4 regions of the Pantoea sp. Lij88 genome follow, and region 1 is predicted to be linked to each of the others. Evidence: predicted binding sites of a transcription regulator. Region 1 holds the regulator's gene; each other region holds the start of a gene.
The links. The regulator CRP, encoded in region 1, controls carbon source genes, mostly activating them, when cyclic AMP is high. The targets are predictions, from matches to a motif close to ATGTGANNNNNNTCACAT.
Positions count from the first base shown of each region.

Region 2: the regulator CRP is predicted to act here: its motif matches at 1,811-1,828, upstream of PU624_RS02175 (maltoporin).
Region 3: the regulator CRP is predicted to act here: its motif matches at 2,438-2,455, upstream of PU624_RS09705 (YfcZ/YiiS family protein).
Region 4: the regulator CRP is predicted to act here: its motif matches at 4,742-4,759, upstream of PU624_RS20945 (nucleoside-specific channel-forming protein Tsx).

Region 1 covers NZ_CP118269.1:418,648-424,300, reverse strand. The annotation lists gene PU624_RS05800 (LysE family translocator) at 1-55, opposite strand, end outside; gene PU624_RS05795 (hydrolase) at 113-1,129, shown strand; gene PU624_RS05790 (YheU family protein) at 1,134-1,352, shown strand; gene PU624_RS05785 (phosphoribulokinase) at 1,414-2,283, shown strand; gene PU624_RS05780 (OsmC family protein) at 2,916-3,320, opposite strand; gene crp (cAMP-activated global transcriptional regulator CRP) at 3,624-4,256, shown strand; gene PU624_RS05770 (YccS/YhfK family putative transporter) at 4,314-5,653, shown strand, end outside.
Region 2 covers NZ_CP118267.1:413,958-419,610, forward strand. The annotation lists gene PU624_RS02170 (PTS sugar transporter subunit IIB) at 36-350, shown strand; gene PU624_RS02175 (maltoporin) at 459-1,721, opposite strand; gene PU624_RS02180 (LacI family DNA-binding transcriptional regulator) at 1,987-3,057, shown strand; gene PU624_RS02185 (hypothetical protein) at 3,242-3,568, shown strand; gene PU624_RS02190 (COG4705 family protein) at 3,679-4,452, opposite strand; gene PU624_RS02195 (sensor domain-containing diguanylate cyclase) at 5,193-5,653, shown strand, end outside.
Region 3 covers NZ_CP118269.1:1,241,517-1,247,169, reverse strand. The annotation lists gene fadJ (fatty acid oxidation complex subunit alpha FadJ) at 1-581, opposite strand, end outside; gene fadI (acetyl-CoA C-acyltransferase FadI) at 581-1,891, opposite strand; gene PU624_RS09705 (YfcZ/YiiS family protein) at 2,049-2,345, opposite strand; gene fadL (long-chain fatty acid transporter FadL) at 2,704-3,987, shown strand; gene mlaA (phospholipid-binding lipoprotein MlaA) at 4,227-4,991, opposite strand; gene ccmI (c-type cytochrome biogenesis protein CcmI) at 5,143-5,653, opposite strand, start outside.
Region 4 covers NZ_CP118269.1:3,647,892-3,653,544, reverse strand. The annotation lists gene PU624_RS20965 (M20 family metallopeptidase) at 1-730, opposite strand, end outside; gene PU624_RS20960 (amidohydrolase) at 727-2,040, opposite strand; gene PU624_RS20955 (LysR family transcriptional regulator) at 2,155-3,051, shown strand; gene yjdN (VOC family metalloprotein YjdN) at 3,125-3,562, shown strand; gene PU624_RS20945 (nucleoside-specific channel-forming protein Tsx) at 3,682-4,548, opposite strand; gene PU624_RS20940 (sensor histidine kinase) at 4,828-5,653, opposite strand, start outside.

The DNA.
Region 1 (5,653 bases):
TAATGGCCGCGACCCAAAGAAATCCCAACATTGATAAGAAAAGACTCAGTTCCATGGCAATCGGGTACTCCTTACCCTGCAAGAAAAAACTCATCGAAGCTAACAGTGTGATATGGAACAGACAAGCTTTTACCACATGAAATTTACCGGACCGGAAAACGAGCACTTCACGCCACCTCACAGTCTGCGTAACGCGCATCTGCAGACGATGCTGCCACGCCTGTTACGTCGCCACAGCGCGTTCGATCCTCACTGGCAGCGCCTCGATCTGCCGGATGGCGACTTCGTCGATCTCGCCTGGAGCGAAGATCCCCAGCGGGCGCAGCATAAACCGCGCGTCGTGCTATTTCATGGCCTGGAGGGCAGCTTTCACAGCCCCTATATTCATGGCCTGATGGACATCTGCCGCGCGCGCGGCTGGCTGGCCGTGGTGATGCATTTTCGCGGCTGCAGCGGCGAGCCTAACCGGCTCAATCGCATCTATCACTCCGGCGAAACCGAAGATGCCCGTTTCTTCCTGCACTGGCTGCGCACCCGCTGGGGCCACGTGCCCACCGCTGCCGTTGGTTTTTCGCTGGGTGGCAACATGCTGGGCTGTCTGCTGGGTCAGCAAGGCGTAGCCGCTGAGGTCGATGCGGCCGTGATTGTCTCCGCCCCGCTGCTGCTGGAACCGTGCAGCGTCAAACTGGAACGCGGCTTCTCGCGCTTCTATCAGTACTACCTGCTGGCGCAGCTCAAGAAAAACGCCCGCCGCAAACTGCACGCCTGGCCGGACACGCTGCCGGTCAATCTGGCGCAGCTCAAAGTGCTGCGGCGACTGCGCGATTTTGATGATGCGATTACGGCCCGCGCCCACGGTTTTGTCGATGCGGCCGATTACTATCATCGCGCCAGCGCCATGCCCTGGCTGAAGCACGCAGAGAAACCGCTGCTGATCATCCACGCGAAAGACGATCCCTTTATGAGTGATGAGGTGATCCCGCACAGCAGCCAATTATCTGCCACTATTACTTATCAACTGACACCCCACGGCGGCCACGTAGGTTTTGTCGGCGGGACGTTACGCCAGCCTGAAATGTGGCTGGAACAGCGCATCCCGCAGTGGATCGCCCCTTTTCTGGATAACTGATCTCGTGATTATTCCCTGGCAACAGGTCTCACCTGAGACCCTTGAAAATCTGATTGAAACCTTTGTGCTGCGCGAAGGCACAGACTACGGCGAGCAGGAACGCAGCCTGCTGGACAAGGTGGCTGATGTGCGACGTCAGCTGGAAACCGGCGAAGTCGTGCTGGTGTGGTCGGAACTGCATGAATCGGTCAATATCATGCCGCGCAAAGAATTTCGTGGCTGATGCACCCGGCACCATTTCATGATAACAATGCTCATCGCCCGACCTCACAGGGAGCTTTTCTATGTCTGCACGTCATCCCATTATCGCGGTGACCGGTTCCAGCGGCGCAGGAACCACCACCACCAGCCTCGCGTTTCGCAAAATCTTTCAGCAGCTCGATCTCCATGCGGCCGAGCTGGAAGGTGACAGTTTTCACCGTTTTACCCGCCCTGAAATGGATATGGCGATTCGTAAGGCGCGCGATTTAGGACGTCATGTCAGCTATTTCGGCCCGGAAGCCAATGACTTTGGTCTGCTGGAGCAGAGCTTTAAAGAGTATGGTCAAAGCGGACAGGGGCAGTCGCGTAAATATCTGCACACCTACGATGAAGCGGTGCCGTGGAATCAGGTGCCCGGCACCTTTACGCCCTGGCAGCCACTGCCGCAGAACACCGACATTCTTTTTTATGAAGGACTGCACGGCGGCGTGGTGACGGCGCAGCACAACGTCGCGGAACAGGTCGATCTGCTGGTTGGCGTGGTGCCGATTGTTAACCTGGAGTGGATTCAGAAGCTGGTGCGCGACACCGGCGAGCGCGGTCATTCACGCGAAGCGGTGATGGATTCCGTCGTGCGCTCGATGGAGGATTACATCAACTTCATCACGCCACAGTTCTCACGCACACACCTTAACTTTCAGCGCGTCCCGACCGTCGACACCTCAAACCCGTTCGCGGCCCGCGCCATTCCGTCACTGGATGAGAGCTTTGTAGTGATTCACTTTCAGGCGCTGGAAGATATCGACTTCCCCTATCTGCTGGCGATGCTGCAGGGATCGTTTATCTCGCACATTAATACGCTCGTCGTGCCCGGCGGCAAAATGGGTCTGGCGATGGAGTTGATCATGGGCCCGCTGGTAAAACGGCTGATGGAAGGTAAACGGATAGAGTAAGAGGTCAGCAAAAAACCCTCAGATAGCAGATGCCTTTCGCAAAATTTAAAACCGGCTTTTCTGCGGATAAAGGCTTACTGCTGAGCAGGCTGCAGGGAGCATACGCCTTTCGCAAAGACGCAAAACCGCCATCCCTGGCAGGCTCAGCGCGGGCGATTACGCACCTCATCCCTGAGGTGCGCCCGTACCGGGCCAACGCGTTGCGTTGTTCAAAAACGCTCCCGGCGTTTTTGTCCCTGGCCCGCTATGCTTTGCTACAGGCGTATGCTCCCTTCGCTTCACGTCCGGCAACCGCATCCGGTTTCAGTAAGGCCGCTACAAACAAAACCTGCATACAAAGAATCTGACAGCAACAGATAAGCTCAACACGCAGGGAACCGGGTCAGAAGAGGAAAGCGTCCCGCGCCTGGGACAAAAACGCCGGGAGCGTTTTTGAACAACGCAACGCGTTGGCCCGGCAACGGGCGCACCTCAGGGATGAGGTGCGTAATCGCGCGGGCCGAGCATGCCATGGATGGCGGTTTTTGTGTCTTTCCGATCTGACCCGGTTCTCTGCGCAGGCACAGTCTTAAAGCAACCTGCATCAGACACTAGAAGTGAAGTTAACAGGTCTGCGATGATCCCTGCGGCCATTACAGCTCAACCACTTCATAGCTATGCGTCATCGTCACACCTTTACCCAGCATGATGGCCACCGAGCAATATTTTTCAGCAGAAAGATCCACGGCGCGTGAGACCGCTTTATCCTGGAGCGCTTTACCACTCACGATAAAATGCAGGTTGATGTGCGTAAAGATTCGCGGCGCCTCTTCACGACGTTCTGAGGTCAGTTTTACTTCACAATCAGCCACATCATTGCGGCCTTTTTGCAGAATTGAAACCACATCAATCGCGCTGCATCCACCGGCCGCCATCAGCACCATCTCCATTGGGCTGGGCGCTTTATCACCCGAATTGCCATCCATCAGTATCTGGTGGCCGGATGAGGATTCTCCGAGGAATGTCAGCCCTTCTACCCATTTCACTCTTGCCTGCATGATTTTTGCTCCGGAATACGCTGTTTTGTCGCCAGAGTACGCTTTCGCCTGGTAAACAGCAATCCAGAGAAATCCGCCTGTAGCTGAAGCGAGACAACAGAAGACAGTCGGCAAAAGCTGTGCTACAAACAGTGCTGAAAATATTTTTCGTCACCCGATGACGAAGCCGGGAAGGATGATGCGCACTGCGCCTGATGCGGCCCGAATGATTTCCTGAAATGGAAACGCTTGAAGCTTTCACCGCCTGACAGGGAAAACTGCCCCCTGTATTTTGGGCACGATTACAACAGAGGATAATAGCGAATGGTTCTCGGCAAACCGCAAACAGACCCTACACTCGAATGGTTCCTGTCCCATTGCCATATTCACAAGTATCCATCCAAAAGTACGCTGATTCACCAAGGTGAAAAAGCTGAAACGCTTTACTACATCGTGAAAGGTTCCGTCGCGGTTCTGATTAAAGATGAAGAAGGCAAAGAGATGATTCTTTCCTACCTGAATCAGGGCGATTTCATTGGTGAGCTTGGCCTCTTCGAAGAAGGCCAGGAGCGCAGCGCCTGGGTACGTGCGAAAAGCGCGTGCGAAGTGGCGGAGATTTCTTACAAGAAATTCCGTCAGCTGATCCAGGTTAACCCCGACATCCTGATGCGACTCTCATCGCAGATGGCGCGTCGCCTGCAGGTCACGTCTGAAAAAGTGGGTAACCTCGCTTTCCTCGACGTCACCGGGCGCATTGCACAGACCCTGCTCAACCTGGCGAAACAGCCAGATGCCATGACGCATCCCGACGGCATGCAAATTAAAATCACTCGTCAGGAAATTGGCCAGATTGTTGGTTGTTCACGCGAAACCGTGGGCCGTATTTTGAAGATGCTGGAAGATCAGAACCTGATCTCCGCACACGGCAAAACCATCGTCGTTTACGGCACCCGTTAATTCCTGTCACCCACGGCGTGATGGCAACATCACGCCGTTATTGTTTGTGTTGGGCCGATGTGGCGTCGAATCATTTACCATCCTGAAGTTAACTACGCCTTGCGGCAAACGCTGGTGCTCTGTCTGCCGGTGGCGCTGGGCTGGCTGGCTGGCGACCTGCAAAAAGGTCTGCTGTTCTCCTTAGTGCCCGCCTGCTGCAACATCGCCGGTCTGGATACCCCGCATAAACGCTTCTTCAAACGTCTCATTGTTGGCGGCAGCCTGTTTGCCCTCGGCAGCTTTCTCATTCAGTGGCTCACCCTGCATGCTATCCCACTGCCGCTGATCCTCTTCGCCATGCCCCTGCTGCTCGGCGTCACCGGTGAAATCAGTCCGCTGCATGGCCGCCTGCTGCCCGGCACCCTTATCGCCGCTATCTTTACCCTCAGCCTGATTGGCCGCATGCCCATCTATGTCACCCCGCTGCTCTATATCGGCGGCACGCTCTGGTATGGGGTGTTTAACTGGTTCTGGTTCTGGCTGTGGAAAGAGCAGCCGATGCGCGAGAGCCTCAGCCTCATCTACCGCGAGCTGGCTAACTACTGCGACGCTAAATATACCCTGCTGACTCAGCTCACCGATCCGGAAAAGGCCCTGCCGCCGCTGCTGGCGCGTCAGCAGAAAGTGGTCGATCTGATCAACACCTGTTATCAGCAGATGCACATGCTGTCGGCCAGCCGCGATCACAGCCATAAGCGGCTGACGCGCGCCTTTCAGGTGGCGCTGGATCTGCAGGAGCACATCTCAGTCAGCCTGCATCGGCCGGAAGAGGTGCAGAAGCTGGTCGAACAGAGCCATGCCGAAGCGGTCATCCGCTGGAATGCCAAAACCATCTCGGCCCGGCTGCGGGTGCTGGCGGATAACATCCTTTATCACCAGCTACCCGATCGCTTTGCGATGGATAAACAGCTCGGCGCGCTGGAGAAGATCGCCCATCAGCATCCCGACAATCCGGTAGGTAACTTCTGCCTTTACCACTTCAACCGCATTGCGCGGGTCCTGCGCACCCAGAAACCCCTGTATCAGCGCGATCTGATGGCGGACCGCCAGCGCCGTCTGCCGCTGTTACCGGCGCTGCGCAGTTATCTCTCGTTTCGCTCGTCGGCGCTGCGCACGGCCGGTCGCTTTGCGGTCATGCTGATGCTGGGCAGCGCGCTGGCGCTGTTCTTCAACATCCCTAAGCCCTACTGGATCCTGATGACCATTATGTTCGTCAGCCAGAACGGCTACAGCGCCACCCGTGTCCGCATTCAGCACCGGGCGCTGGGCACCTTTGCCGGTCTGGTCATCGCGGCCGCCACGCTGCGCCTGGCCGTGCCGGAGTCGCTGGTGCTGATGATCATGCTGGCAATAACCTT
Region 2 (5,653 bases), on a different replicon from region 1:
GCAGCCCGCCTTTTTATTATCTGAAGGAGAACAACATGGTGAGTCTGAAATCGTTTAAGCAATATTTCAGTCGGCAGCCGCTGACGGTGGAAGAGCTTGAAGTAGACAGTGAGCTCCTGGAGCGTCTGGTGAACTGCTTTGGCGGACGTGAGAATATTGAGCAGGTAGACGCCTGTTTAACGCGGCTTCGCGTGAAGGTGAGGTCGCTGAAGGCGGTGGATACGGCGGGATTGCAGAAAGCCGGAGCGATTGGCGTAGTGATTCTGGGGCATGAGGTTCATGCGATCTTTGGTAAGCAGTCTGACCAGCTGCGTCAGCTTCTCGAAGCCCGTTTCTTCAGGCCGGAATAACACGCCGCTGTAAAATACGAAGTAAAAAAAATGGATAACCGTCGCCGGTTATCCAAATAAGCCCCTGCATAAGAGCTTAACAATGATCACAATGAGGAGACTGCGTGGTTACCACCAGGCTTCGACCTGTACGCCGAAGTTCCAGGTGTTGTTACTGGTGTTGTCTTTGAAGCTATGTCCATCTTCTGAGTCATTCAGGTAAGAGGCAAACAGACGCAGTTCCGGACGTGACATAAACTCGGGACCGGCTGCCAGGCCCAGCGCCAGCGTATATTTCTGACCCGCCTGTCTGTAGTCGCTGCCCACTTTGTTCTCATCTTTCTGCCAAAAGCTGCCGACCTCGCCAATGCCGCGAACATACTGGGTGAACTGATACTGTCCCCGGCCCACCAGCGACAGCAGGGTACTTTTGCTGGTCTGCGCGGTCACATCATCCGCTGAACCCCAGGTGAAGACCTGATTAATGGAGAACTTGTCGGTAATCGGCAGCAGGCCGGTGTTGATCACGCGGTAGCCGGTGGCGTTTTGGGTATCGTTCCACATGTCATACCAGCCGCCGCCCTGCGAAATCATGTTCTGCGCCAGGCCTTTGTTGGCGTACTGGAACACCAGTTTCTGATAGCCGCCCCACACGTCCTGACTGATTTCACTGGTGACCATAACGCCGTTATCCGCGTCATACAGGCCACCATATTCTTTCTGTTTGTTGGTGGTGTTCGGCATCGCGTAATCAATACCGAACTCCGTCCACGCGCCGCTCCAGGGTGTCCAGCCGGCATAGCGCAGATCGAGGTAGTTGATGTTGACGTCGTTATCGCCATCGACGCGGTAATCCACGTCATTCGCATCGCCACGAATCCACGCAAATGAAATAGCGCCCGGACCCAGCGTGTAGTTTTCGATACCGGCGCCCGAGCCGGAGATATTCCAGTATTTGGTATCAATGATGTGCAGATCGTGACGCTGGTAGTAGCGCTTACCGCCCCAGATCACCGCATCCTTGTCACCCGGCACCAGCCCTTTAATCTGCAGGTTCAGCTGACGTAAACCAAACTGTGCGTCGTCGCCGAAGGTGGTTTCGTTATCGTTAGAGCCGTCGGAGAACATGCTGACCATGGTGTCGACGTAGAAACTGACATCATCCTTTTTGTAGACCTCGCTGCCAAGTTCAACCTCGCCATAGGTGTCGGCTTCGTTGCCCAGACGGCCCACCTTGTTCTTTTGATACTCTTCAATACCGCCATCCTGCGATACGCCCACGCCACCACGCAGATAGCCATGGAAATCAATGTTGTCGATAGCGGCATAGAGCGTCGGGGAGGTCAGGGCCGCAGCAAGCGCCACAGCAGCAGTACGTAACCTTGTTTCCATGTTATCCTCAATTTTATTTGTAATACGTTCACATGACAGCGGCAGTAAACGCCTTTTGTCAGATTGGTGACAAACAAAATCGCGATAATGTGTGATGCACTGCAAATAAAGTGGCGGTATTTGTAACGATTAGTGAATCAGATCACCAAATTTTACTATGTGAAGGTATTACTTTTATTTTTTATTCGCGCAATGTGACTGCGACAGTCTGGCTTAACTACTGCCTGTGATACCATTCCGCTATCGGTCATCAGAGATGCGAATTATGAAATCAAAAAATGCCACCTTAGAGGACGTCGCCCGTCATGCTGGCGTGTCGTATCAGACGGTATCAAGGGTTCTGAATAAGTCGGCAAATGTCTCGGAATCAACGCGGCGCAAGGTGGAACAGTCAATTGAGACCCTGCGCTACGTGCCTAACCGACTGGCGCAGCAGCTGGTGGGGAAGCAGAGTACGACGCTGGGTCTGGTGACCACATCGCTGGCTTTACATGCGCCATCACAGGTGGCCGCTGCGGTGAAACGTTATGCCAACGCAGCGGACTATCAGGTGCTGATTGCCATGATTGATGAGAACGTCAATCAAAGTCTGCAGAATTGTATCAATGAGCTGAAGTCTCAGCGGGTGGATAAGGTCATCATCAACGTCCCGCTGGAGAGCAGCGACGCTGAAAAGATTGTGCAGGAGAACGAAGACATCCTCTGCCTGTTCCTGGATGTGGATCCCTACAGCTCGGTGTTTAACGTTTCGTTTAACCCGGCTGATGGCACCCGCGCCAGCGTTAAATATCTCTATGAACAGGGGCATCGCGAATTTGCGCTGCTGGCCGGGCCTGAGCAGTCCGTCTCCGCCAATCTGCGGTTAAAGAGCTGGCTGGATACGCTGGAAAGTTACCGGCTGAAGCCCGTCAGTGTCAGTCACGGCAACTGGGATGCCCAGAGTGGGTATAACGGCGTGCTGCAACTGTTGCGGGAAGCGCCGGAGTTTAGTGCGCTGCTGGTGGGTAACGATCAGATGGCGCTGGGTGTGCTGAGCGCGCTGCATCAGCGCGGCGTGGCGGTGCCGGGTCAGATTTCGGTGATTGGCTATGATGACACCTATGAAAGCGCCTTCTTCCATCCGGCGCTGACGACGGTGTCGCTGGATCTGGATTTGCAGGGCAAGGAGGCGGTTGCGCGTCTGTTGTTAGCCAGTGAGCAGGATGAGCAGCGCTCCTCCTCGATTCTGCCCGCAAAGCTGGTGGTGCGCAGTTCGACCGGCAGCGCCGGGCAGCAGCAGCGCGATTTAAAGCAGATAGCCGAACAGCTACGGCTGCTCGCAAGCAAGCTTGAGTAGTACGGCAATCCATGAAGATAAAAAAAGCACATGAACGCACCGCTGCTATGCTCAGATCAGGACAATTATTCTGAATGTCGGACAACTTACCTGGTCGTCTGATGCTGTAGCGACGTGCATACTGATGCGCGGTAAGGCTACCGATACATTCAGCCCGCTTTCTCTGGCTTCAGGGAGTGACATTATGTTGTGGCTCGAACAGGGACTTTACCTCAGGATTGAAGAGTTAGCGCATGGCCCCAGGCCGCTGCCGCTTTCCAGTGGCTTTACCCCGCAGACGGCATATCGCGCGCTGGGATGTTTTAACCCCTCTGAAACTTCAGATGCCTACTACATTCTTTCAAATGACCGCGATGAAATATGGTTTATCTGTAACCGGCATCTGAGAACCGTCTGCCTTGATGCCAGTAACACCGCCTTTCGGGTGAATCTGCAGGAGCCTGCAGAGCGTCTTCCGGTACTTTCCGCCGCGCCCGATAGCCATTTCATCTCCTTTGAACGTCCAGTCTGATTTGGCAATCTTTGGGTTACGATGCAACAGAGATTAAAAAAGCCGCCATTGCTGGCGGCCCTGATAGCGCGTATGAATGCGTTGCCTGTCGGTCTGGCGGTCGCGCTGTTTTAATTGGCCGCTGCCGTTTTCATGGCCGGGCGCTGTGGCAGCACCACCAGGCAGGCGATGATGATCAGTGCCAGCGTCAGCGAGGCACCGTAGCGACTCAGCGCCAGTCCGCCTGAGGCAAGGGGTTTATCCAGGAAATCGCCGACAACGGCACCCAGAGGTCGGGTCAGGATAAAGGCCGCCCAGAAAAGCGCAGTGCGTGAAAGTGAGGTAAAGCGACTGGCCGCCCAGATGATCACCAGCGCGCCAACAAACAGCAGTATCCCGCCATCGTAGCCCAGACCTTCTGTGTCTGCTGTCCAGTCACCTAACGCCGTGCCCAGCGTCTGGGAAAACATAATAGTGACCCAGTAAAAGCTCTCGGTAACCGCGTTGTTCACCGAACTCACTGCGACCGTACCGCAGGTGATTTTCCAGAGGAAGAGCGAGAGGATGAGCAGTGTGCTCAGCAGCAGGGTGCCACCCAGATAACCAATGTTCAGTGAGCGATCGGCAAAATCTGCCATCGTTGTGCCGACCGTAGTGGTGGCAACCACGGTAAACCAGTAAATCCATTTGTTGAAGCTGTGACGGTTGATCTGCACGACCACCGCGATCAGAAAGATGATGGCGAAAATCAGTGTTCCGGTCAGGTACCCCAGATTCATCGACATAGTCACCGCATCGCCGCCGGTTTCACCCAGGGTAGTTGCAGCGATTTTGGTTAACCAGAAAGCCGCGGTAACGGCCGGAACTTTACTCAGAGCGTGAGAGGCTGTGTTGTTATTTTGCATAGGGTGATACTCCGGAAAAGCCCAACATGGGCTAATACAGTGGAGAGGTTATAGGATTAATCTTAAGGAAAGATTAAGCTGCAGGAATGGGTTGAGGGTTTATTCAAAATGTTTTCACGGCGTTCTGGTCGCGGTGAAAATACTCGGAGGTCAAACACGGTTCAGACGGGAAGCACATATCACGCTGTATTCAATGTTAATTTATGTGTTCCAGCAGGGAATAAGTGAACCTGGCCTGTGACGGGTTATCTGAGGTGCGCTACAACACGCTTCTGGCTGACAGGTCGCTAAAAGAAATAAAATTAAAGAATTATAAGGTGACTGTGCATTCTTTTCGGGTTTAGCCAGTTGCTCCCGACAGATGAAGAAGGATGAAACAGAAATCGCCGGTGACGTACAGGGACTCAGACAAGCTGAAAACACTACGTTTCCTCATCGCTGAGATATCACGCTGTCATTAAAGATTGAGGCCAGATGAGCCGATAACCTCAGGCTCATACTTCTGACACTGCATACTGTCATAGACGTTTTGCGAAGAACCATAGGGAAATGGCATCTCAGAAACTGCAGCCGCAGAGGTTCCGGTTTCAGCCAGCGTTTGATGGTGGTTATTCCTGCAATGATGAACCTGCCCCCGGAGCCGCCTTCAGCTTCAGGCGGGCAATAACGGTTATAATCAGGTCTGTAGCGACGGGTATTGAGCTTATTTAATATCGTCAGCGACATCGGAGTCGGCCGCCATGAACACAATGATCAAACCCTCTTTTACCGCTGTCTGGTCTACAGACGCCCAGGGTATCTGCGTCGCCAGTCAGGCAAGCCCGGCGGGTCTGATGCCTGAACTGAAGGGCGTGACGCTGAGTTCATGGCTGAGGCTGGCGCAGGCTGATGACGATGCGAAAATCGCGCTGAAACTGACTGCCGCGCTGGAAATGCTGACCCCTTTTCATATCGAAGTGCCGATCCACTGTCTGGATGGCAAGACGCGCCGTGTGCTTTTGTCCGGCTTACCGGACGCCCAGCCTGGTACATCTCACCTGCAATATAACGGCTTCATTCTTGATGTGACCGGACAGCGTAAGGCGCTGGAAGATGCACTGCGCACCGCAGCAGAATATCGTTTGTTAATTGAAAACAGCACCGATCTGATTGCCCATTGCGACGCGGAAGGCCGTTACGTTTCCATCTCGCCTTCTTATAG
Region 3 (5,653 bases), 820 kb from region 1:
AGCAGAATCGCCTGCGGCACCGCATCATCGACCACGCCCAGCTTACGGGCCTGCTTAGCGCGCAGCGTTTTGCCGGTCAGAATCAGCGGCAGCGCCTGCTGCACGCCGATTAAGCGTGGCAGCCGCTGAGTGCCGCCGGAGCCAGGCAGTAAACCAAGCTGCACTTCCGGCAATCCCAGACGGGTTTTATCATCCAGCGAGCAGATGCGCGCATCGCAGGCCAGCGCCAGTTCCAGCCCGCCGCCCAGGCAGGCACCGTGGATCGCCGCGACCACCGGGAACGGCAGCGCGTCGAGCATCGCCATCACTTCCTGGCCCTGTTTTGCCAGCGCTTCGGCTTCCTGCGCACTCTTACAGCGATCGATCATGCTGATGTCCGCGCCCGCGATAAAATTGTCTGGTTTGCCGGAGATCAACACCAGGCCCGCCAGCTGCGGATCGCGCCGCGCCTCTGCAATGATGGCGGTGATCTGCCCGGCAAACTCCGCTTTGAGGGTGTTCATCTTCTCGCCAGGGACATCGATCGTGATGATGCCGACGTGATCCAGTCGCATCTTCAGATGAAACGCATTCTGCTCCATTATTCGGCCTCCAGAACCATTGCCGCACCCAGACCACCTGCTGCACAGGCGGTGACCAGGCCTAATCCGCCACCCCGGCGGCGTAATTCATTCAGCGTCTGAGTAATCATGCGCGCGCCCGTGGCGGCAAAAGGGTGACCATAGGCGATTGAACCGCCGAGCACGTTAAAGCGCTCTTCATTCACTTCGCCCAGCGCATGCGGACGATTCAGTACATCACGGGCGAAGCGCTCATCACGAAACATTTGCAGGTTGCTCAGCGTCTGGGCGGCAAACGCTTCATGCATATCGATTAGGGTCAGATCGGCCAGAGAAATGCCAGCGCGATCCAGGGCGAGCGGTGACGCGTACGCCGGGCCCAGCAGCATGTCCTGCTGCACCCCGATGGCGGTAAAGGCGTAGCTGCGCAGATAGCCCAGCGGGCTGAGACCCAGTTCGCGGGCGCGGCCCTCGCGCATCAGAATCACAGCGGCCGCACCATCGGTCAGTGGCGTGCTGTTGGCCGCCGTCACGCTGCCGTGCTGGCGATCAAATGCCGGACGCAGCCGGGCGTAATCCTCCGCTTTGGCGTTCATGCGGACGTTATTGTCCTGATCGATGGCGGTTTTCCACGGCGGCACAAAGGCGGCCATCACTTCCTGATTCAGTACTCCGGATTGCCAGGCTCTGGCGGCATGCTGATGGGAGCGCAGCGCCAGCGCATCCTGTGCCTCACGGGTTATGCCGTGACTCTTGGCCATCTGCTCTGCCGTGTCGCCCATACGCAGGCCGGTCGAATACTCCGCCACCGCGGGCGGCACCGGAAGCAGATCGCGCGGACGCAGCCGTCGCAGGATTTGTAATTTCTGCCCGACGCTGCGGGCTTTGTTAAGATCCACCAGCGCGCGGGCCAGCGTTTTACTGACGCCGATGGGCAGCACCGAAGAGGAGTCCGCCCCACCGGCAATGCCTGCAGAAATAGTGCCCGCCATCAGACTTTCTGCCACATTCGCTACCGCCTGGAAACTGGTGGCGCAGGCACGGCTGACGCTGTAGGCATCGGTATTCACACTCAGCCCGCTGCTTAATACAATTTCACGCGCAATGTTCGGCGCTTCCGGCATCTGCACGACCTGACCAAAGACCAGTTGTTCGATCACCTCAGCGGGCAGTTCACTGCGCGCCATTAATTCGCTGACCACCATGCGTCCTAACTCAATGGCGGGAATGCCATGAAAGCCGGTCGCCTGGCGCAGGAAAGGGGTGCGTAATCCGTGGGTTATTGCGATGCGTTCACCATCACGCGTCAGCAGCGGCTGCGCTTTGCTCATTGTTCTCACCTGTGGCTGGGACTGTGGCATCATTGCCTGAAGAGGTCTGACCTGATCAGTGTTAACCACAAGCGGGTGAGCCGCCAATATCGGAAAGGAAAAAGTGCGAAGGGAAACACGAAAATGAAAAACGCCGCATTAATGCGGCGTCTGGGACTTAACGCAAACCGAGCTGAAAAATCATCGTTTCAGCCTGGCAGCTGAAGGTGAAATCGATATCCAGCTGCACACCCTGATTCACGTCGCTGAAGCGCGATTCAATGACGCAGGGTTCAGATTCTACCTCGCGGGCTCGCCGGGTGAGCTGCGCCAATTTGGCTTCCGCATCGGCACGCTGCGCAAACCACTCCGACCAGCTGGCAGTGCAATCGGTGTTATCCATTACCGTGCCCACATCAACACAGCAACAGGCTGCAGTTTCGGTCGCACTGCATTTTTTAATGGCATCAGTCATTTCATTCTCCTGACCAGCGATCTGGCGGGTTGCGCGATTTTATGGCCGAAATTTTACCTGCTCGACGAAAGATGCGCCACGTGCACGGCCCTAAGCGACGAATATCACAATAAAAATTGATCCAGAACAAACTGGAATCGGTATGCTGTGCAGAATCGGGGCCGTTTTGTTAAGCAGATCGAATTTTAAGCGATCAACCCTGAAATATTTTAAAAACAATATTGCAACATGTACACAGGTCGGACCTATACTCTCCGCACTGGTCTGATATGTGCGTTTTACATCAGTCCCTACAATCCGCCGTCCTTTGTTACGCGACGTTATAGCGTTAAATAATAATTCACATGAGGTTGTGGTCATGAACCATAAAAACCTGTTTGCAAAGTCAGCCGTGGCGGCTGCAGTGGCGCTTGTCTCTTCACACGTTTACGCAGCTGGGTTTCAGTTAAATGAGTTTTCTACGATTGGTTTAGGTCGCGCATATTCAGGCGAAGGGGCAATGGGCGATACGGCGGCGTCAGCCAGCCGTAACCCGGCGACGATGGCGTTAATGGATCGTCCGGAATTTTCTATCGGTGCGGTTTATATTGCGCCGGATGTCAACATCAGTGGTCGCAGTCCGAGTGGACGCAGCCTGGATGCGAATAATATTGCGCCGAATCAGTGGATCCCCAATATTCATTACGTCCAGCCGATCAACGATCAGTGGTGGATTGGCGCGTCTGCAACGTCTAATTATGGCTTAGCAACAGAGTTTAATAATGGCTACACCGCGGGCGGTTACGGCGGTAAAACCGACCTGATGACCGGCAATTTTAATCTCAGCACCGCTTACCGCCTGAATGAACATTTTAGTGTGGGTGTCGGTTTTGATGCGGTTTATGCCAAAGCGAAGATTGAACGCTATGCCGGAGAGTCAGGCGCAAGGCTGGGGGTTCCGGCTGATACGCAGGTTGCCCATCTGAAGGGCGATGAGTGGGGCTACGGCTGGAATGCCGGCGTCCTTTATGAAGTGGATGAGAATAACCGCTTCGGCTTTACCTATCGTTCAGAAGTGAAAGTCGACTTTGATGGCGATTACAAAAGCAGCCTTTCATCCCGGCTGAATGCGGTGAACGATCCGGCTGTGTCAGGTGTACCTTATGGCACTAACGGCACTACCGTTCCGGGCGCGTTAACCCTGAATCTGCCAGAGATGTGGGAAGTGTCGGGCTGGCATAAAGTGGCACCGCAGTGGGCGGTCCACTACAGCATGGCGTATACCAGCTGGAGCCAGTTCCAGGAGCTGAAAGCGACCGGTTCAAACGGCCAGACATTGTTCTATAAAGATGAAGGCTTCCGTGATGCGTACCGCATTGCACTGGGCACCACCTATTCCTACGACAAGAACTGGACTTTCCGTACCGGTATTGCGTTTGATGATAGCCCGGTTCCGGCGGATAAGCGTTCTATCTCTATCCCGGACCAGGATCGGTTATGGCTGAGCGCCGGTACATCTTATGCCTTTAACGATAATGCCTCGGTGGATTTAGGCCTCTCTTATATGCATGGACAGAAAGTGACGGTGAAAGAAGGTCCTTACACCTTTACCTCTGAAGGCAAGGCCTGGCTTTACGGCGCGAACTTTAACTACAAGTTCTGATTGGATAGCGCGATCAAAAAGGGCGACTCTGGTGAGTCGCCCTTTTTTTGTGGCTGCGGATCGCTTACTGGCTCAGGGAGCATACGCCCTGCGCAAAGACGCAAAACCGCCATCCCTGGCTGCTCAGCGCGGACCATCCATGCCCCGCGATGCTTTGCTCCAGGCGTATGCTCCCATCGCTTCAGCTTCTGTGCGGTTTGCAGAAAAACACAGCGACACGCAGATATGTGATCCTGCGCTTACTGCGCGTCGATATCCTTCAGGTCATCCTGAATCGCGGCAGCGTTAGGATTGTCTTCCGGCTTGAGCTTACCGCCACGCGCCAGGAAGTCGTGACGCTGGAAGTAGGCGTTACGGATAAAGGCGTACGGATCGCTCTGCTGTTTCAGGATCGCATCTGAATCCAGCAGCTGCGCGCGGGTCTCGATCCCTTCAAGCGTCCACTTACCAATCGACATTGGCCAGGTCAGCCAGCCGAGGATCGGATAGAGCGTATCGACGTAGTCGCCGCCATCCTGACGAACCGTAAAGCTGCCGTAAGCAGGCAGTTCAACATACGGGCCGTAGCCGACGCCGTAATGACCCAGCGTCGTACCGAAACGGTGCGGCTCTTCACGCGCCAGTTCCGGGTTCGCTTTACCGGCAACGTCAATGAAACCACCCAGGCCCAGCACGCTGTTCAGGAAGAAACGGGTAAAGTGAATGCCCGCATCACGTCCGTCACCCACCAGGATGGCATTGACCATGCTGGCAGGCTCTTCCAGGTTGCCCAGGAAGTTGCTCAGGCCGGTACGTGCCGGGACCGGCACATAATCGCGCCAGGCAACAGCGACCGGACGCAACACATACGGATCCAGCACGTTGTAGTTAAAGTTAAACATCGTGCGGTTAAAGCCTTCGAACGGATCGCTGCGCTGAGCAGGATCGCTATTCGCCGGCTTTGAACTGGCACAACCCACCAGAAGGACGCTGGCCACAGCCAGGCTGGTCAGGCGATAATTCATTCCAATCTCCCTGTGCGGATCAAAAAGGTCTGCCCATCGTTCAGGTCACAGCCCGGTGTCTAATCGGCTTACCCGATGAGCATAGCTGACTTTGTGCCAGAGGCAGCAGGCAATGGCACGCATCATTATTAACGGTTATCAGTTTGTACGTTCAGGGAAGCTGCTTATTAATCTCTACCGCAATTGACTGATGCCCATCCCAGGGCGTTACGGCGCTCAGACCCAGCCAGTCTCCCGGCTGCGGATTGGCGCTGCCATCGCGGGAAATTCGCACCCGAACCTCTACCTGATGCTGCGCCGAAAGCAGGCGATCCGGCATCATGGCGTTGCTGTCATCCAGCGTCAACGACAGCGGGAAGTGGCTGAGCGGCATTCGTTTAACCGCCACCGGCACCGGTGAAGCCCCGTCAGAAACCGAAATATACAACACTCCGTCCGGCGGTAACATTTTTTCTGCCTTGGGTGTCAGCGTCACGGTCAGCGCGAGCTGACGACTCTGCTGCCCGGCCTCACTTCTGGCCTTTTCAATGCTGCGGGCGATCATCGCGTGCCGCTGATCACCGGCAGGCAACAGCGCTAAAAGAGTCTGCCATGCCTCGATAGCCTGATCGTATTGCTGTTGGCCATAGGCGTTAAACGCCAGCAGGCTCAGCGTCCGCAGG
Region 4 (5,653 bases), 710 kb from region 1:
GTGAGACGCCGCCGCTGTTAGTGATGGCGTAATGCAGACGCGCCTCCTGCACGATATGCTCGCGCAGGAAGTTGGCGCCGGTATTCATCAGCGTGACGGCATCCAGCGCGCTGCGGCCCAGATGGGGGGAATTGGCAGCGTGGGCGGCAACGCCTTTGAAGCTGAACGCCGCCTGGATGTTGGCGAGGGTGCGCAGATTAAACATGCCGCTGAAACCTTCCGGATGCCAGGTGACGGCGGCGTCAACGTCGTCAAACAGCCCCTCGCGCACCATAAAGGTTTTGCCCGATCCGCCCTCTTCGCCGGGGCAGCCGTAAAAGCGAACCGTACCGCCCGTATGATGTTGTTCCATCCAGGCTTTCACGGCGCAGGCTGCGGCCACACCCGCCGTGCCGAGCAGGTTGTGGCCGCAGCCATGTCCATTGCCGTTGGCTTCCAGCGGTTGTGGCCGGGCGCAACCCGACTGCTGGCTCAGACCGGCCAGCGCATCAAACTCACCCAGAATGGCAATCACCGGCCTGCCGCTGCCCGCGCTGGCGATAAAGGCCGTATCGATGCCCCCCACACCACGTTCCACTGCGAATCCCTCTCTGTCGAGGGCATCGGCCAGCAGCGCCGACGAGCGGGTTTCGGCGAAGCGGGTTTCCGGCGTATCCCAGATGGCGTCGCTGAGCGTGCTGAAGCGGAGCTGATGACGATCGATATAATCGGCGATAAACGCTTCCATCATCGTGATCCCCCGAACTGCGCCTGGTTCAGCGCCAGGGTGGCCAGCAGCGTGATGGCGTCCGGCATGATCCGCTCGTCAAAGTCGAATTTCGCATTGTGGTGACCCGCCGCCAGTTCACAGCCGAAAATAACGTAAGAGGCTTCACCGCCCCGCTGTTTTACGCGCTCCATCATGCAGGTCGCATCTTCCGAACCTGCTGCCTGCGCTTTACGATCGACCACCGAGTCGAACATGCCGAGTGCATCTGCCTGCTGGTGGATGAAATCGACCCACGGCTGCGTCGGGGTACAGCTGCGCGCAGCGCCCATCAGCGAAACCTGCTGCTCAACGCCATACATCGCCGCCGCACCGGCAATCACCCGCAGCGCCTGCTGATAAATATCGTCGTTAACCTGATTAGTGACGCCGCGGGTTTCGACCTTCAGCAGGGCGCAGTCGGCCACCACGTTGCGGCCGGTTCCCGCCTGCAGCACGCCAACGTTGACCCGCGCCACGCCGCCGCTGTGCTGGGTCAGACCATGCAGCGCCAGCGTCGCCTGTGCGGCGGCCAGCAGGGCATTGCGACCCTCTTCAGGGCGACCGCCCGCATGGGCACCGACGCCGGTGAAGTGAACATCCAGCTTGGTCGTGGCGAGGAAGCTGTCGCTGCCGCACACCACCTGGCCTGCTGGCACGCCGGTGCCGATATGAATCGCAGTGAAGCGCTCAACGTCATCGACCACGCCCGCCGCGACCATCGCTTTGGCCCCGCGCACGCCCTCTTCGGCGGGCTGGAAGATCAGTTTAATCGTGCCGCTGAGCTGATCTTTCATCGCCATCAGCACCGAGGCGAGACCCAGCCCAATGGTGGTGTGACCATCGTGACCGCAGGCGTGCATCATGCCAGCATTACAGGAGGCAAACCCTTCGCGCTGTGGCAGATGATCGGCGGCCTGGCTTTCATTGAGATCCAGTGCATCCATATCGACGCGGAAGCCCATCACCGGGCCAGGACGGCCGGTCTCAAGCGTCGCCACAATGCCGCAGAATCCGCCGGAGAAGTGGCTGATCCACTGCGGCAGCGCGCCCTGTTGCAGCGCGCGCGCTTCCTGCTGCTTCAGCACGGCTTCGTCAGGCAGGCCCATCCGCGCATCGGCATCGATCACCTCACGGCCCAGCTTCAGTTGATAACCGAGCTTATGCAGTTCTTCAGCGACTATCGTTGCGGTGCGGAACTCCAGCCAGCCCGATTCGGCGAAGTGATGGAAGTCGCGACGCCACTGCTGCAGCTGTGGCAGCAGGGCGCTGACGTGGTCTGAAAGGGGGTTCATCGGCTCTCTCCTCATTGTTGATTTTTTATGCACTGCTTCGAATCTACACAATGGTACTGGGCGGCATAAGATGCGAATATCTTGTGACTGATAAACAACGGTTATCGCAAAATTATGTCTGCCAATCTTAAGCTTCATCAGCTGCGCGCCTTCACTGACGTGGCGCGCCAGGGCAGTATCCGGGCGGCAAGCCGTCTTTCCGGGCTGTCGCAACCGGCGTTAACCAAAGCGATTCAGGAGCTGGAGCGCGAGCTGGGCGCAAAGCTGTTTATCCGCCGTCAGCAGGGCGTCGTGCTGACCGATATCGGTGATAACTTTTTTCGTCATGCCAGCCTGGTGCTGGCGGAGCTGCGGGTCGCTGAAGAGGATATCCAGCAGCGTCTGGGGCTGGGCGGCGGTCAGGTGAACATCGGAGTGGGTGGCAGCGTGGCGCGCACTATCATGCCGCAGGTGATAAACCAGTTTCATCGCGAATACCCGCTGGTGAAGGTGCGCATCGTCGAAGGTCAGCTGGTGTCGATGGTGCATGAACTGCGTCAGGGCGCGCTCGATTTCACCATCAATACCTACGATCAGAGCCATCTCGATCAGGAGCTGATGTATGAAAGGGTAATGGAGCGCGAGTACAAAGTGGTGGTGCGCAAAGGCCACCCGCTGGAAAAGGCCCGTTCTCTGGCGGAGTTACAGCAGGCGGACTGGACGATGCCAACCCCGAAAGGCAGCTATTACCGTCTGCTGCACGATCTGTTTGGCGAGCGCGGCATGGCACCCAAAATCGTGGTGACCTGTGAAACCTTTATGGCCTGCACCAGCCTGGTGGCGCAAAGCGATTTCATCAGCATTCTGTCGGTCGACGTGATTGATGATCCGATTCTGGGCCGATCGCTGGTGGCGCTGGCGCTCGATGACCCTCTGCCGAAAGCCATCTTCTATCTGATTCAGCGCAAAGACACCACGCTGACCCCGATGAGCAGTTATATGGCACAACTTTTCCGCCGTTATTGTCAGTGAAATCAGGGAGTAAACTCGATCGTCTACACTCTTAAGGTACTGTAATAAATCCACCCGACAAATAGAGGTTACGATGCAAGTCAGTCCTTATCTGTTTCTCTATGGCCGTTGCGAAGAGGCTATCGACTTTTACCTGCAGGCGACCGGGGGAGAGCTGCTCTCTAAAATGAAATTCGGTGATATGCCGGATCAGGGTGAGCAGGTTGGCGATCAGTCTGCCGCGCCGCAGCCGCCAGAAAAGATTATGCATGCGCAACTGCGTATCGGTGACGGTGAGCTGATGCTGAGCGACGGCAATACTGAGAAGCCGCCAGCGTCTGAACATGCCGGTTATGCGGTCAGCCTGTCCACCAATGATGTCGAAAAGGGCAAAGCGTGGTTTGAGAAATTGTCGGCAGGCGGCAAGGTGACAACGGAGTGGCAGGAGACGTTCTGGTCGAACGGATTCGCGATGTTCATTGATAAGTTCGGCATTCCGTGGCGCATCAACGTTGAGAAGCCGCAGAACTAAAAGCGGGGCAGATGCAGCGCTTATCTGATAAGCCTGCAGCTGAAAAGCTGGCCCTGATGCGTGATGTCCTGAGCCAGCGTTCCTGCTAAACGGGCGGTTGTTGCAACCGCCCGCAACCATCAGAAGTTATAACCCGCCACCAGGTAGTAACCCCAGCCAGTCGATTTCACTTCAAATGGACCTTTACCGAAGTTCAGTTCCTGACCATCCGCCCACTGTCCGCCGTTGTGGAAATAACGCGCCACCGCAGAGAAGTGCCAGTGATCGTAACCCAGTGACAGAATGTGGCTGGAAGCGATGGAGTTGCTGGTGCGTGATGAACCGCCTTTTTCGTTGAGGTCAGAACCCCAGTCGAAGTTGGTGAAGCCCACATAGCCCAGATTACCGCCCCACAGCGTGGTGATTGGCACGAAGTATTTCACCTTGAAGCGATAGCCATCCCAGCTGTTTTCGTTCGCTGCGCCATAGTTTTCCCACTGGTATTTGGCGTAGACGTTCAGCGACAGGCCGACATCGCTGTGCGTATCGATATCGGTGCCCAGACCCATGTACCAGGTGTTCTGGCGGTTATCGCTGTTGCGGCCCATATCGTAGATGTAGTTGTTAGCGAAATACCACTCCTTGAACGGACCAAAGGCCAGGCTGGTGCCGGTCAGTTTGTCGATAGAGAAGCGCGGCTCAATCTCCATAAACATCGGTGAACCGTGGTCGAACACGCCGTTGGCATTGCTGTTGCCCACGCCGAAGAAGTTAGGCACGTCGAGATAGCCGTAGAAATCGAACCAGTCTTTCTTCGCAAACGCCTCATATTCCAGATAAACGTCGTTGTTAAACTGCGGTCCGAAACGCGTATGGTAGCTGCCTACCACGTTCACGCTCTGATGCCACCAGTCGGAGACATACTGCGGGTCGCTTTCAGCGGCCTGCGCAGCACCACTCAATGAACATGCCAGCACGGCACCTGCTATCAACGTTTTATATTTCATTATTATCAGCCACATGCTTTTGACCGCCGCACAGCAGACGCAGTCAGAGAGAAATCGGTCCCTAGATGGGAATGAGGGTTTCACAGCAAATAACAGCCAGTTCTTCAGCCCGCGTAGCGTGCCTGTAACAGATCGATAGAAAATAGATTTTGCTCACGTTTGTCAAAAAGTGTTGCATTACAATTCAGCTAAAATGTGACGTACTTCACAATAACGACGTGGATCGAACGGAACCAGGCAACCGTTTACGTTGTCTGGTTCGTGATCAAACGGCCGGGATCAGGGAAGGGTGACGCGGACCTGCAAACCACAAATAGCACCCTGTGGCGTCAGGCAATTGGAAAGGGCGACGTGAATCTGATGTTTCTGTGCGACGTTTCGCACAATCGATAATCCCAGCCCGCTGCCCTGGGCTTTAACGTCCGGGGAACGGGTAAAGCGATCAAACGCGCGCTCGATAAAGGATTCCGGCATGCCCGGACCGTTATCGACAATATCGACTACGGTCCTGCCCGCAACCCGATGCAGCAGCACATCGACCAGGCTGCCTTCCGGCGTGTGTAACATGGCGTTCCCAATCAGGTTATCGAACAGGCTGCGCAGCTCGGAGCGGCTGGCCTGCAGACGGTACTGCGTGGAGCCGTTAAAGCCGATATCGATGCCGCGTTTATCCGCCACCACCATCAGCTGCTCAATGCTCTCTTTCAGCAGATCTTCCAGGTCAATATGCTCAACGCTGGCCACCACGCTCTGGTCATCCTGACGCGAGACATTGAGTAGCTGCGTCACCAGATGACGGGTGCGGGTGACGCCCGCCTCCAGCTGGCTGAACTGCCGGCTCGCTTCGCCCGGCTGGATGTGCTGACGCAGGTTTTCCAGCTGCAACGTCACCGCCGTTACCGGCGTGCGCAGCTCATGCGCGGCATCTTCCAGGAACTGACGCTGCGACGACCAGGCTTCCCGCAGCTTATTCAGCAGCGAGTTGTAGGCGGCTACCAGCGGCAGGATCTCATCCGGTAAACCTTCCGGTGAGACATTGTGCGGATGATGCGTCTCCTGCGCCGCAATCTGACGCGAAGCGACCTGCAGATCCCGGGTGATCTTG